Regions from separate parts of the Comamonas testosteroni genome, predicted to be linked through region 2. Evidence: predicted binding sites of a transcription regulator. Region 2 holds the regulator's gene; each other region holds the start of a gene.
What was found. Region 2 encodes HrcA, which represses chaperone genes, less so after heat shock. Its sites were predicted from a motif close to TTAGCACTCNNNNNNNNNGAGTGCTAA; they were not measured.

Region 1: a site for HrcA is predicted at 2,010-2,036, ahead of groES (co-chaperone GroES). Genes of this name have one in related genera too.
Region 3: a site for HrcA is predicted at 1,878-1,904, ahead of rpoH (RNA polymerase sigma factor RpoH). Genes of this name have one in related genera too.

The regions. Positions count from the first base shown of each region.
Region 1 covers NZ_CP043568.1:810,273-813,553, forward strand. The annotation lists gene groL (chaperonin GroEL) at 1-1,540, opposite strand, end outside; gene groES (co-chaperone GroES) at 1,635-1,925, opposite strand; gene F0P97_RS03640 (chemotaxis protein CheW) at 2,187-3,281, shown strand, end outside.
Region 2 covers NZ_CP043568.1:1,002,702-1,005,982, forward strand. The annotation lists gene recN (DNA repair protein RecN) at 1-301, opposite strand, end outside; gene F0P97_RS04555 (NAD kinase) at 304-1,203, opposite strand; gene hrcA (heat-inducible transcriptional repressor HrcA) at 1,233-2,240, shown strand; tRNA gene F0P97_RS04565 (tRNA-Ile) at 2,499-2,577, shown strand; gene F0P97_RS04570 (HD domain-containing phosphohydrolase) at 3,049-3,281, shown strand, end outside.
Region 3 covers NZ_CP043568.1:4,957,922-4,961,202, forward strand. The annotation lists gene F0P97_RS22860 (VOC family protein) at 1-196, shown strand, start outside; gene rpoH (RNA polymerase sigma factor RpoH) at 1,936-2,880, shown strand; gene F0P97_RS22870 (Bug family tripartite tricarboxylate transporter substrate binding protein) at 3,023-3,281, shown strand, end outside.

The DNA of each region.
Region 1 (3,281 bases), 190 kb from region 2:
GCAGGGAAGCCACGGAAGCGGCGTTTTGCAGAGCAGTGCGAGTCACCTTGGTGGGGTCCAGAATGCCCATTTCCAGCATGTCGCCGTAGGTGTCGTTGGCAGCGTTGAAGCCGTAGTTGCCCGAGCCGTTCAGCACGGCGTTCACGACCACCGAGGGCTCGCCACCGGCGTTGGCCACGATTTCGCGCAGAGGAGCTTCGATAGCCTTGAGCACCAGCTTGATGCCGGCGTCTTGTTCGGCATTGCCGGTAGCCAGGGCGCCAACGGCTTGCTTGGCGCGCAGCAGGGCCACGCCACCGCCGGCCACGATGCCTTCTTCCACAGCAGCGCGGGTAGCGTGCAGGGCGTCTTCCACGCGGGCCTTCTTTTCCTTCATTTCGACTTCGGTGGCAGCGCCAACCTTGATCACGGCAACACCGCCGGCCAGCTTGGCCACGCGCTCTTGCAGCTTTTCACGGTCGTAGTCGGAAGTGGCTTCTTCGATCTGGATGCGGATTTGCTTCACGCGGGCTTCGATTTCGTCAGCAGCGCCAGCACCGTCGATGATGGTGGTGTTTTCCTTGCCGATTTCGACGCGAGCAGCCTGGCCCAGATCTTCCAGAGTCACCTTGTCCAGAGACAGGCCCACTTCTTCAGCGATGACCTTGCCGCCAGTCAGGATGGCGATGTCTTCCAGCATGGCCTTGCGACGGTCGCCGAAGCCGGGAGCCTTCACAGCCACAACCTTCAGGATGCCGCGGATGGTGTTCACCACCAGAGTCGCCAGGGCTTCGCCTTCGACGTCTTCGGCAATGATCAGCAGGGGACGGCCGGCCTTGGCAACAGCTTCCAGCGTGGGCAGCAGGTCGCGGATGTTGCTGATCTTCTTGTCGAACAGCAGCACGAAGGGGTTGTCCAGAATTGCAGCTTGCTTTTCGGGGTTGTTGATGAAGTAGGGCGACAGGTAGCCGCGGTCGAACTGCATGCCTTCGACGACATCCAGTTCGTTGGCCAGGCTCTTGCCTTCTTCAACCGTGATCACGCCTTCCTTGCCGACCTTGTCCATGGCTTGAGCGATGATCTCGCCCACGTCGGAGTCGGAGTTGGCGGAGATCGTGCCCACTTGAGCGATTTCCTTGGAAGTGGTGGTGGCCTTGGATTGCTTCTTCAGCTCTTCCACCAGGGCGGCGACAGCCTTGTCGATGCCGCGCTTCAGGTCCATGGGGTTCAGGCCGGCGGCCACGTACTTGGAGCCTTCGCGCACGATGGCTTGGGCCAGCACGGTAGCGGTGGTCGTGCCGTCACCAGCGATGTCGTTGGTCTTGGAGGCCACTTCCTTCACGAGCTGGGCGCCCATGTTCTGCAGCTTGTCCTTGAGTTCGATTTCCTTGGCCACGGACACGCCGTCCTTGGTCACGGTGGGGGCGCCGAAGGAGCGCTCCAGCACCACGTTGCGACCCTTGGGGCCCAGGGTAACCTTGACTGCGTTAGCCAGGATGTTCACGCCTTCAACCATGCGTGCACGTGCTTCACCGCCGAAAACTACGTCTTTTGCTGCCATTTTTGGCTCCTAAAGAATGGGGTTCAAATGTTCTGCCGGCGCTTATCGATCAGTCGCCAGCAGTTGTATGAATAGGGGATGTGTTCGGGAAGGATTACTTCTCGACGACTGCGAACAGGTCGTCTTCCTTCATGACCAGCAGCTCGTCGCCGTGGATCTTCACGGTTTGGCCAGAGTACTTGCCGAACAGAACGCGGTCGCCGACCTTCACGTTCAGAGCGATCAGTTCGCCCTTGTCGTTGCGCTTGCCGGGACCCACAGCCAGCACTTCGCCTTGGTCAGGCTTCTCGGTGGCAGCATCAGGGAGCACGATGCCCGAGGCTGTCTTGGTTTCGTTTTCGAGGCGCTTGACGATCACGCGATCGTGCAGGGGACGCAGGTTCATACCAACTCCTAAATACATCAACAAAGTTGAAACAAGACTTGCCAGCCATCCTGGCCGACATTCGGAATATCTAGGGTCAAGCTGTTAGCACTCAACCCTATCGAGTGCTAATAATAAGGCAATTTCCTGAGCTTTCAAGACCTCTCCCCAGCCGATCAGAGGGCAAATTGGTCAAGGAGCAGGGTTTGTTCTGAGTCATATGTAACGTGTTTTTACAAATAGGCCTGGCTTTTGCTCTGCCAAAACATGCCTCCAGAAACCATGACTGCCCCGGCGCAGCGCGCCCAAGACCTGCTGCAGACAGATGTCTTCATTCCCCATATGCGCCAGGTCGGGCGCTGCGAGAGTTCGCTCGGGGAGCTGAATCTGATGTGGCGGCTCATAGAGTCCTCCGCCAAGATGAATTGCCCACAGGAAGCGCAGGCCTTGCTGCCCATGATGGCCGCCACGCGTGGCGGCTTCGAGCGCCTGGAGCAGGACCTGGTGCAGTCCATGGTGATGCAGGCTGTGACGGGGGTGACGGCGGGGCTGGCCAGTCAGGCACAGCATCTGATCGATACCCTGGTGCGCAATCTCTACGAGCGCACGGCCGACGTGGGGTTTCTGGCGACCGACGCCATGCTGTGCCAGTTCATGGCCGCAGCGGATGGCGACGGGGCGGCCATCACCCAGCGTCTGCGTGCCTACCGCAGCAAGTACACGGTCTACACGGACATTCTGCTGCTGGATGCCGAAGGCCAGGTGCGAGCGAGTGCGCGCGAGAGGAGTCAGGCCACAGATCAGCCATGCCGGGATGCATTGATTGCCCGCGCTCTGCAAAGCCCGGGTTTTGTGCAGAGTTTCGGCGCCACCGACCTGCTGCCGGGGCATGGCAGCGCGTTGATCTATGCGCATCGCATGCTGCACGCCGGCAACCGCCAGCCTATTGGCGTGCTGTGCCTGTGTTTTGACTTTGATGGCGAGATGCAAGGTATCTGGAGCAGCCGGGACCGGATAGACGGTAGCGGCGTGCCCGACGCTCAGACCAGCATCGCCCTGTTGCTCGATGATCAGGGACTGGTGCTGGCCAGCAGCGATCTGCACTGGATTGGTGTGGGGGCGAAGCTGCAGGCTCACCGTGATGGTGCGGGTCCGCTGTATGTACATGGCGGACGCACCTATCTGGTGCAATCGGCGGCCTCGGCAGGCTATCAAGGCTATATGGGCCCCCATGGCTGGCGGGCGCAGATCATGACACCGCTGGAGCTGGCCTTCGGGCTCCAGCAGCAGGCCGGACTGGATGGGCTGGACGCTGCCGTGGCCCAGGGCCTGCTGGCGCATGCACATCGCTTCTGCCCGCCCCTGCACGCCATACGC
Region 2 (3,281 bases):
GGCCCAGACTGTCGATGACGCGGCGCAGCAGCAAATCCTGCTCCTGTGCAAAACCCGACTCTTCCAGCCATTCATGAAGATGGGGTGGGCAATCGAACTCTGCGCAAATATCGGCCTGAGGGCAGCCTTCGCGCACCACCTGTGCATCGGCTCGTGCGCCCAGCACCAGTTGCAGAGCGTCAAGCATGATGGATTTGCCGGCCCCGGTTTCGCCGGTAAGCACCGTGAAGCCGGTCTGCCAGTCCAGATCGAGTGACTGGACAATCACAAAGTCCCGCAGGACGATGCGCTTCAAGGCCATGGTCAGACGCCTCCCTCGTTCCAGCCCAGTTTTTTGCGCAGGGTGTCGAAGTAATTCCAGCCCTTGGGGTGCAGAAAGTGCACGCTGTGATCGGCGCGCGTCACCAGGATGCGGTCGCCATGCTGCAGCGATTTCAGGGACTGCATGTCGAAGTTCGCGCTGGCGTCGCCTCGGCCGCCCACTACCTCGATAGTCACTTCCTGGGCGTCGGAGAGCACGATGGGACGGTTGGAGAGGTTGTGCGGCGCGATGGGCACCATCACCCAGGCCGGAATCGAAGGGTGCAGCATGGGACCGCCGGCCGAGAGCGCATAGGCGGTGGAGCCCGTGGGGGTGGCCACGATCAAGCCGTCCGCACGCTGGTTGGAGACAAAGCTGCCGCCGACCTCGATGCGCAGCTCCACCATGCCCGAGGTCGAGCCACGGTTTACCACCACATCATTCATGGCCTGGGCTTCAAAAACGCACTGGCCGTCGCGCATGACGCGAGCATTCATCAGGGGGCGTTCGTCTTCCTCGTACTCGCCCTGCAATATGGGCGTGATGGAGGCTTCGAATTCATCCAGGGCGATATCGGTGACAAACCCCAGGCGGCCCTGGTTGATGCCGACCAGCGGTGTGCCATAGCGCGCCAGATGGCGGCACACGCCCAGCATGGTGCCGTCTCCGCCCACCACCAGGCCGAGGTCGCAATGCCTGCCCAGGCCGTCCACGTCCATGCTCGGGTAATCGGGCAGGCCCGCGTAGATGGCGGACTGGGTATCCAGAATCACCTCACAACCCATGCTGCGCACATAACCGGCAATCCGTTGCAGTGCTGCGCTGGCTGCATCGGACGGAACGCCTGCTGCGGGTGTGTGGTACTTGCCGATCAGGGCAATATGGTGGAACGTGGATGTCATCTGGGAAATTACATCATTAAAATGAAATCATGCTCGACGAACGTGCCAAGTTATTGCTCAAAGCGCTGATCGAGCGTTACATCGCTGACGGTCAACCAGTCGGCTCGCGCACTCTTTCACGTGCATCCGGGCTTGAATTGTCGCCTGCCACCATACGCAATGTGATGGCCGACCTGGAAGAGATGGGTCTGATCATCAGCCCTCACACATCGGCAGGCCGCGTGCCGACAGCCAGGGGATACCGCCTGTTTGTCGACACCATGCTGACGGTGGACCGCTGCGATCTTGTAACGCCCGGCCTGATGCCTGAACAGCCGCAGAAGGTGATTGCCAATGCGGCCAATCTGCTGTCCAACCTCTCCCAGTTCGTGGGTGTGGTCATGGTGCCGCGTCGCAGCTCCGTCTTCAAGCATATCGAGTTCGTGCGCCTGTCGGAGCGGCGCTTTCTGGTCATCATCGTCTCGCCCGAAGGCGATGTGCAAAACCGCGTGATCTTCACAGATGTGGACTACGAGTCCTCGCAACTGATAGAAGCCTCGAATTTCCTCAATCACCATTACGCCGGTCTGGCAATGGAGGAGGTGCGCACGCGGCTGCAAACCGAGGTGGAGCAATTGCGGGGCCAGGTTGCCAGCCTCATGCAGGCGGCGGTGAATGTAGGCACTGAGGTCATGAGCAACCATGATCGCGAGGACGTGGTGATCGCCGGCGAGCGCAATCTGCTGTCCGTGAGCGATTTTTCCAGCGATATGGGCAATCTGCGTCGTGCTTTCGACCTGTTCGAGCAGAAAACGCAAATCCTCAGGTTGCTGGACTTCTCCAATCAGGCCGATGGCGTGCGCATCTATATCGGTGGCGAGAGCCAGACCGTACCGTTTGAAGATTTGTCTGTAGTGAGCGCTCCCTATGAGCTTGACGGCAAGGTGGTAGGCACTCTGGGGGTGATTGGCCCCACACGCATGCACTACGACAAGATGATCCAGATTGTCGATATCACGTCCAAACTGGTGAGCAATGCTCTGAGTCACAAGCGTTAGGCCCTACAATGGCGAAGTTTTTCTGGTGGCAGCCACGGCTGTTGTCAGTGTTGGGGCGTTAGCTCAGTTGGTTAGAGCAGAGGACTCATAATTCTTCTACATCGTGGAGAAGCAAAAGGGAGTTCTGCTTTAGTTTCAAAAGGTTAGACTGCTTAATTTCAGTCTGATCTGGCAGTTAAAAACGTTGTCTGGTGCATGTCTGGTCCAGAGAACGGTAGACTAAAAGATTGCCTGTTCGGCGGTTTTTGGTGAAGTTTCGGGCCTCTAGCTCATGCTTGGTTAGAGCAGCGGACTCATAATCCGTTGGTGCCGTGTTCGACTCACGGGAGGCCCACCAAAATGAAAAAGCCAACCTCTTTAGAGGTTGGCTTTTTTTGTGGGGGGGGCGGAATATTAATGTCCGAAGGATTGATTCTGGCGGCAGTTGTAGTCACTAACCGATACGTCTCCAAGGGCTGCATCAGGCTGATCTGAGTCAGTCACGATCTGGTAGTTCAACAGCCGCAATCTTCAATACCAGACATTGAATGCCTGCATGCTCTGAACGCCCGCGTCCGCTCCGGAGCAGTCAATCGACTACATCGTTAGGCGCGAACCCTGCTAAAGAGGCGTTTCAGGGTGTAGCAATAGGCTTATCTCGAGGCTAGCAAAAATTGCGCAGGTGATTTCTATCACCTAAAGAGAACAGCAGTGTCATCGTGGTGTGCTAACACAACATCGAAACTAAGTCGCAAGATTAATTTGGCTGTAGGCAAATTAGACTGAAAACCACGATTCCAGGTGACCCTACCTGCCGAAAGACTATCTGATGAACCACTCCCTAGGCGTCCCCCGGCAGTTCCGCATTCGCGTGCACATCGCGGTCTTGACCATGGCCTGCATGGGCTTGGTGGCTATCTTGCTGATTGGCCTCGGGTGGGTGGCCACAACCCAGCGATTGGTTCAAGATTCTGGTCAGCGCGCAGCCCGCGACAGCTTAGTATTAAGCCAGCAGATTCGCTTGCAGTTGACACCGGCGCAGGGGGCATTGCGCCATATCGG
Region 3 (3,281 bases), 2.0 Mb from region 2:
CAACACCGTGGAGGTTTACCTGGACACGCCTTGGTATGTGAGTCAGCCCCACGGAGACCCGTTAGATCTGGAGCAGAGTGATGAAGCCATTTGGGCGCAGACCGAGCGGGTCGTGCGCACAGACCCGAGCTTTATGCCTGTGGCCGAGTGGGCAGCCCAGTTTGAGCAGCGTCGTCAGGCTACTAGGAACGCATAGGCTCAGGTGGGCCGGCACTTGGAAAAGTGGCAAGCCATCGGCATTGAGCAATGTCCTCAATGCTGTATTGGCTTGTCCCTTCCCATGGCGGAAAGTTGTGCCGCCGCAGTCGATAAGCAGTTGTATGTTTTGCTTGCTCCTTGGCATCAGGAGCCAGCATCACAATCACTTAGACTCTTAGCAAGACATTCCCTTTGCGGCCCGGCAGCAAGCTTGCGGCTGCTGCCTGAGCAGCATCATTGAGATCGAAAATAGCTTCTGCCGGGGTTTTAGCTTACCCGACACATGGCTTTGTCGGAGGCTGTTGAAGGCCACGGAGGATTGGATCCGAGAGCTGATCCAGGCATTGGATAGATCTGAGACTGCTGCTCAGGCGCCATGAAATGCCCAAGAGCCGTCTGAGCCCACGCAGTCGTATCTTTGCTCTGCAGGCAGCGGCGACTTCAATTTCATAGCCCACTTTCAAATGGCCTCGCTTTAAGTCGACGTCGATCTGAAAGATTTATTGGAGTACTTGTTCAAGCCGGGGCATTGCCTACGCTATTGGTTGAGCGCACATCGATGAGAGGTTTGCCTAAGGATAGTTGTCTTGGAGGCAGGCTAATTCGTCTTTCAAGTAGCCAGTTGCTGCTCGAAGTCGGTTGCATCGTGAGATGAGTTCATGTGTTGGCTACTGAGTTGGGCCCGGCCTACCGCGACACTTGTCAAGGAACGGCGTGATATCCCCAATGCACTTCAAATCGGAAGGCTGAATGTGACTGGCAGAAATTGCTACGCAGCAGACATTTGCTGCCGGGGCTCGAACGACAGCAACGGGTCGACACGAGCCTGCCGGGGCACGCTGAAGCGGTCCTTCGGGCCAGTGCGTGGCAAACCGTGCAATCGAGCGGCCGGTCCCGAGGGTGAAGCGGCCGTTCAGGACAAGCAGCCTTCAACGGCTGGTGTTGGCCATTGCTGCCGTTCAAGCAACGAACCGTGAATGGCTCAGATCAGCCTGTAGAAGTCGTTCAGAGGTGCACTGTGGCCGTCCGCTCCTGGCCGAACTCAGTCAGTCACGACCAGCAGCCTAGTCAGCCACAACCCGCACGGGCGGTCAGCTCGACCGGAATACGCTTTGGAACCTGGCCGACATCTGGTCTTAGGCTACTACAGCCCGAAGTGACTGTGATCTAACTAGGTAAGCGCGACAAGCATTGTTGCGAACGCATAGGCAAATTGACTTGCTCAACACCGGGTCTGCGACTTGGTAGCCCTTCAAAAACCACCTGACGCCCCTTAGCGGCAAAAGAACCTGCAGAACTCGAATACGCAGCATAAGGCGCGCATCGTGCGAGGCTGCATGGGTATCAGTTCCTGCCTGCATGAGCCTGCCACAGCCGCGTCTGCACCAAGGTCAACTAGGGGAGTACGGATAAAACAAAGGCACAGGTTAAGTATTTCCGGTTTTTTTGAGAATTTTGCCTAAAAAAATAATCAATTTCAGCGGATGGCAACTTGTGAAAATCAAAATTTCACTAATTAAATCAATTGGTTATGCCAGTGTTTTGGCTTCAAAGCGGTACAAAACTCAGTGAGAAAAGTACAAATCTCAAGAAGAATCGACAACAAATTCAAGAAGAATCGACAGGCAGGTCACAACCTGCGCCGTCAAAAACCAACAAAAGCTGTGGGAACTTTGTCTTTAGCACTCTCTCTAACGGAGTGCTAATATGAAGATCATGGAAGAAAGGAAACCTGCAATGAAAACTGCCTCCGGCTCCATTGCTACTGCCCTGGCGCCCGCGAACCCCTGGGCGCTGGTACCTCCGCTGGGCAACCTGGATGCCTATATCTCGGCGGTCAATCGTATGCCAATGCTCACCCTTGAGGAAGAGCAGGACTACGCTCGCAAGCTCAAAGAACACAATGATCTGGACGCCGCCGGGCGTCTGGTGATGTCCCACCTGCGTCTGGTTGTCTCCATCTCGCGCCAGTACCTGGGCTATGGCCTGCCTCACGGCGACCTGATTCAGGAGGGCAATGTGGGCCTGATGAAGGCTGTCAAACGCTTCGATCCCGATCAGGGCGTGCGTCTGGTCAGCTACGCCATGCACTGGATCAAGGCGGAAATTCACGAATATATCCTGAAGAACTGGCGCATGGTCAAGGTCGCGACGACCAAGGCCCAGCGCAAGCTGTTCTTCAATCTGCGCTCGATGAAGCATGACCTGAAGTCCGATGCCGCCATGGCCGACGAAGAGCTGGCCCTGCGCGAAACCCTGACTTCGAACGAAATTGATGCGGTTGCTGCAAAGCTCAACGTCAAGCGCGAGGAAGTCATCGAGATGGAAACCCGTCTGGCCGGCGGCGATGTGCTGCTGGATCCTTCTCCCAGCGATGATGGAGAACAGGCCTTCGGCCCTATCGCCTACCTGGCTGATGCCAGTCACGAGCCTACAGCCATGCTTGAATCGCGCCAGCGCGATCATCTGGCAACCGATGGTCTGGTCATGGCCCTGGAGGGCCTGGATGACCGCAGCCGCCGCATCGTTGAAGAGCGCTGGCTCAAGGTCAATGACGACGGCTCTGGCGGCATGACGCTGCATGAGCTGGCTGCCGAATACGGTGTGAGTGCCGAGCGCATTCGCCAAATTGAGGTAGCCGCCATGAAAAAGATGAAAAAAGCGCTGGCCGAGTTTGCGTAAACGCCAACTTGCGCTTCAAGCCTTTAAAAGGCTGAAATGCTGAACCTCAAACCCGGATAATTTCCGGGTTTTTTATTTTTCGGCATTGGTGCATGCTTTCACGCACACCGATCGCCTATCAAGAATTCAAAAGAGACCTGCCATGCCTATTCGCACTTCGCGCATCTTGAAGAACCTGTCCCGCCGCAGCCTGGTTGCAGCAGGAGTCGCCATGGCGGCGACAGCAATGGCTCCGGCCGTCCTGGCAGCCGACAACTGGCCCGACAAGCCCCTGCACCTGATCGTGGGCTTCCCCGCAGGCTCCTCGCCCGACCTGACAGCCCGCGCGTTGGCCGAGCCATTGGAGAAGAAGCTGGGTCAGACCATCATCGTGGAAAACCGCGTGGGTGCTGGCGGCAATA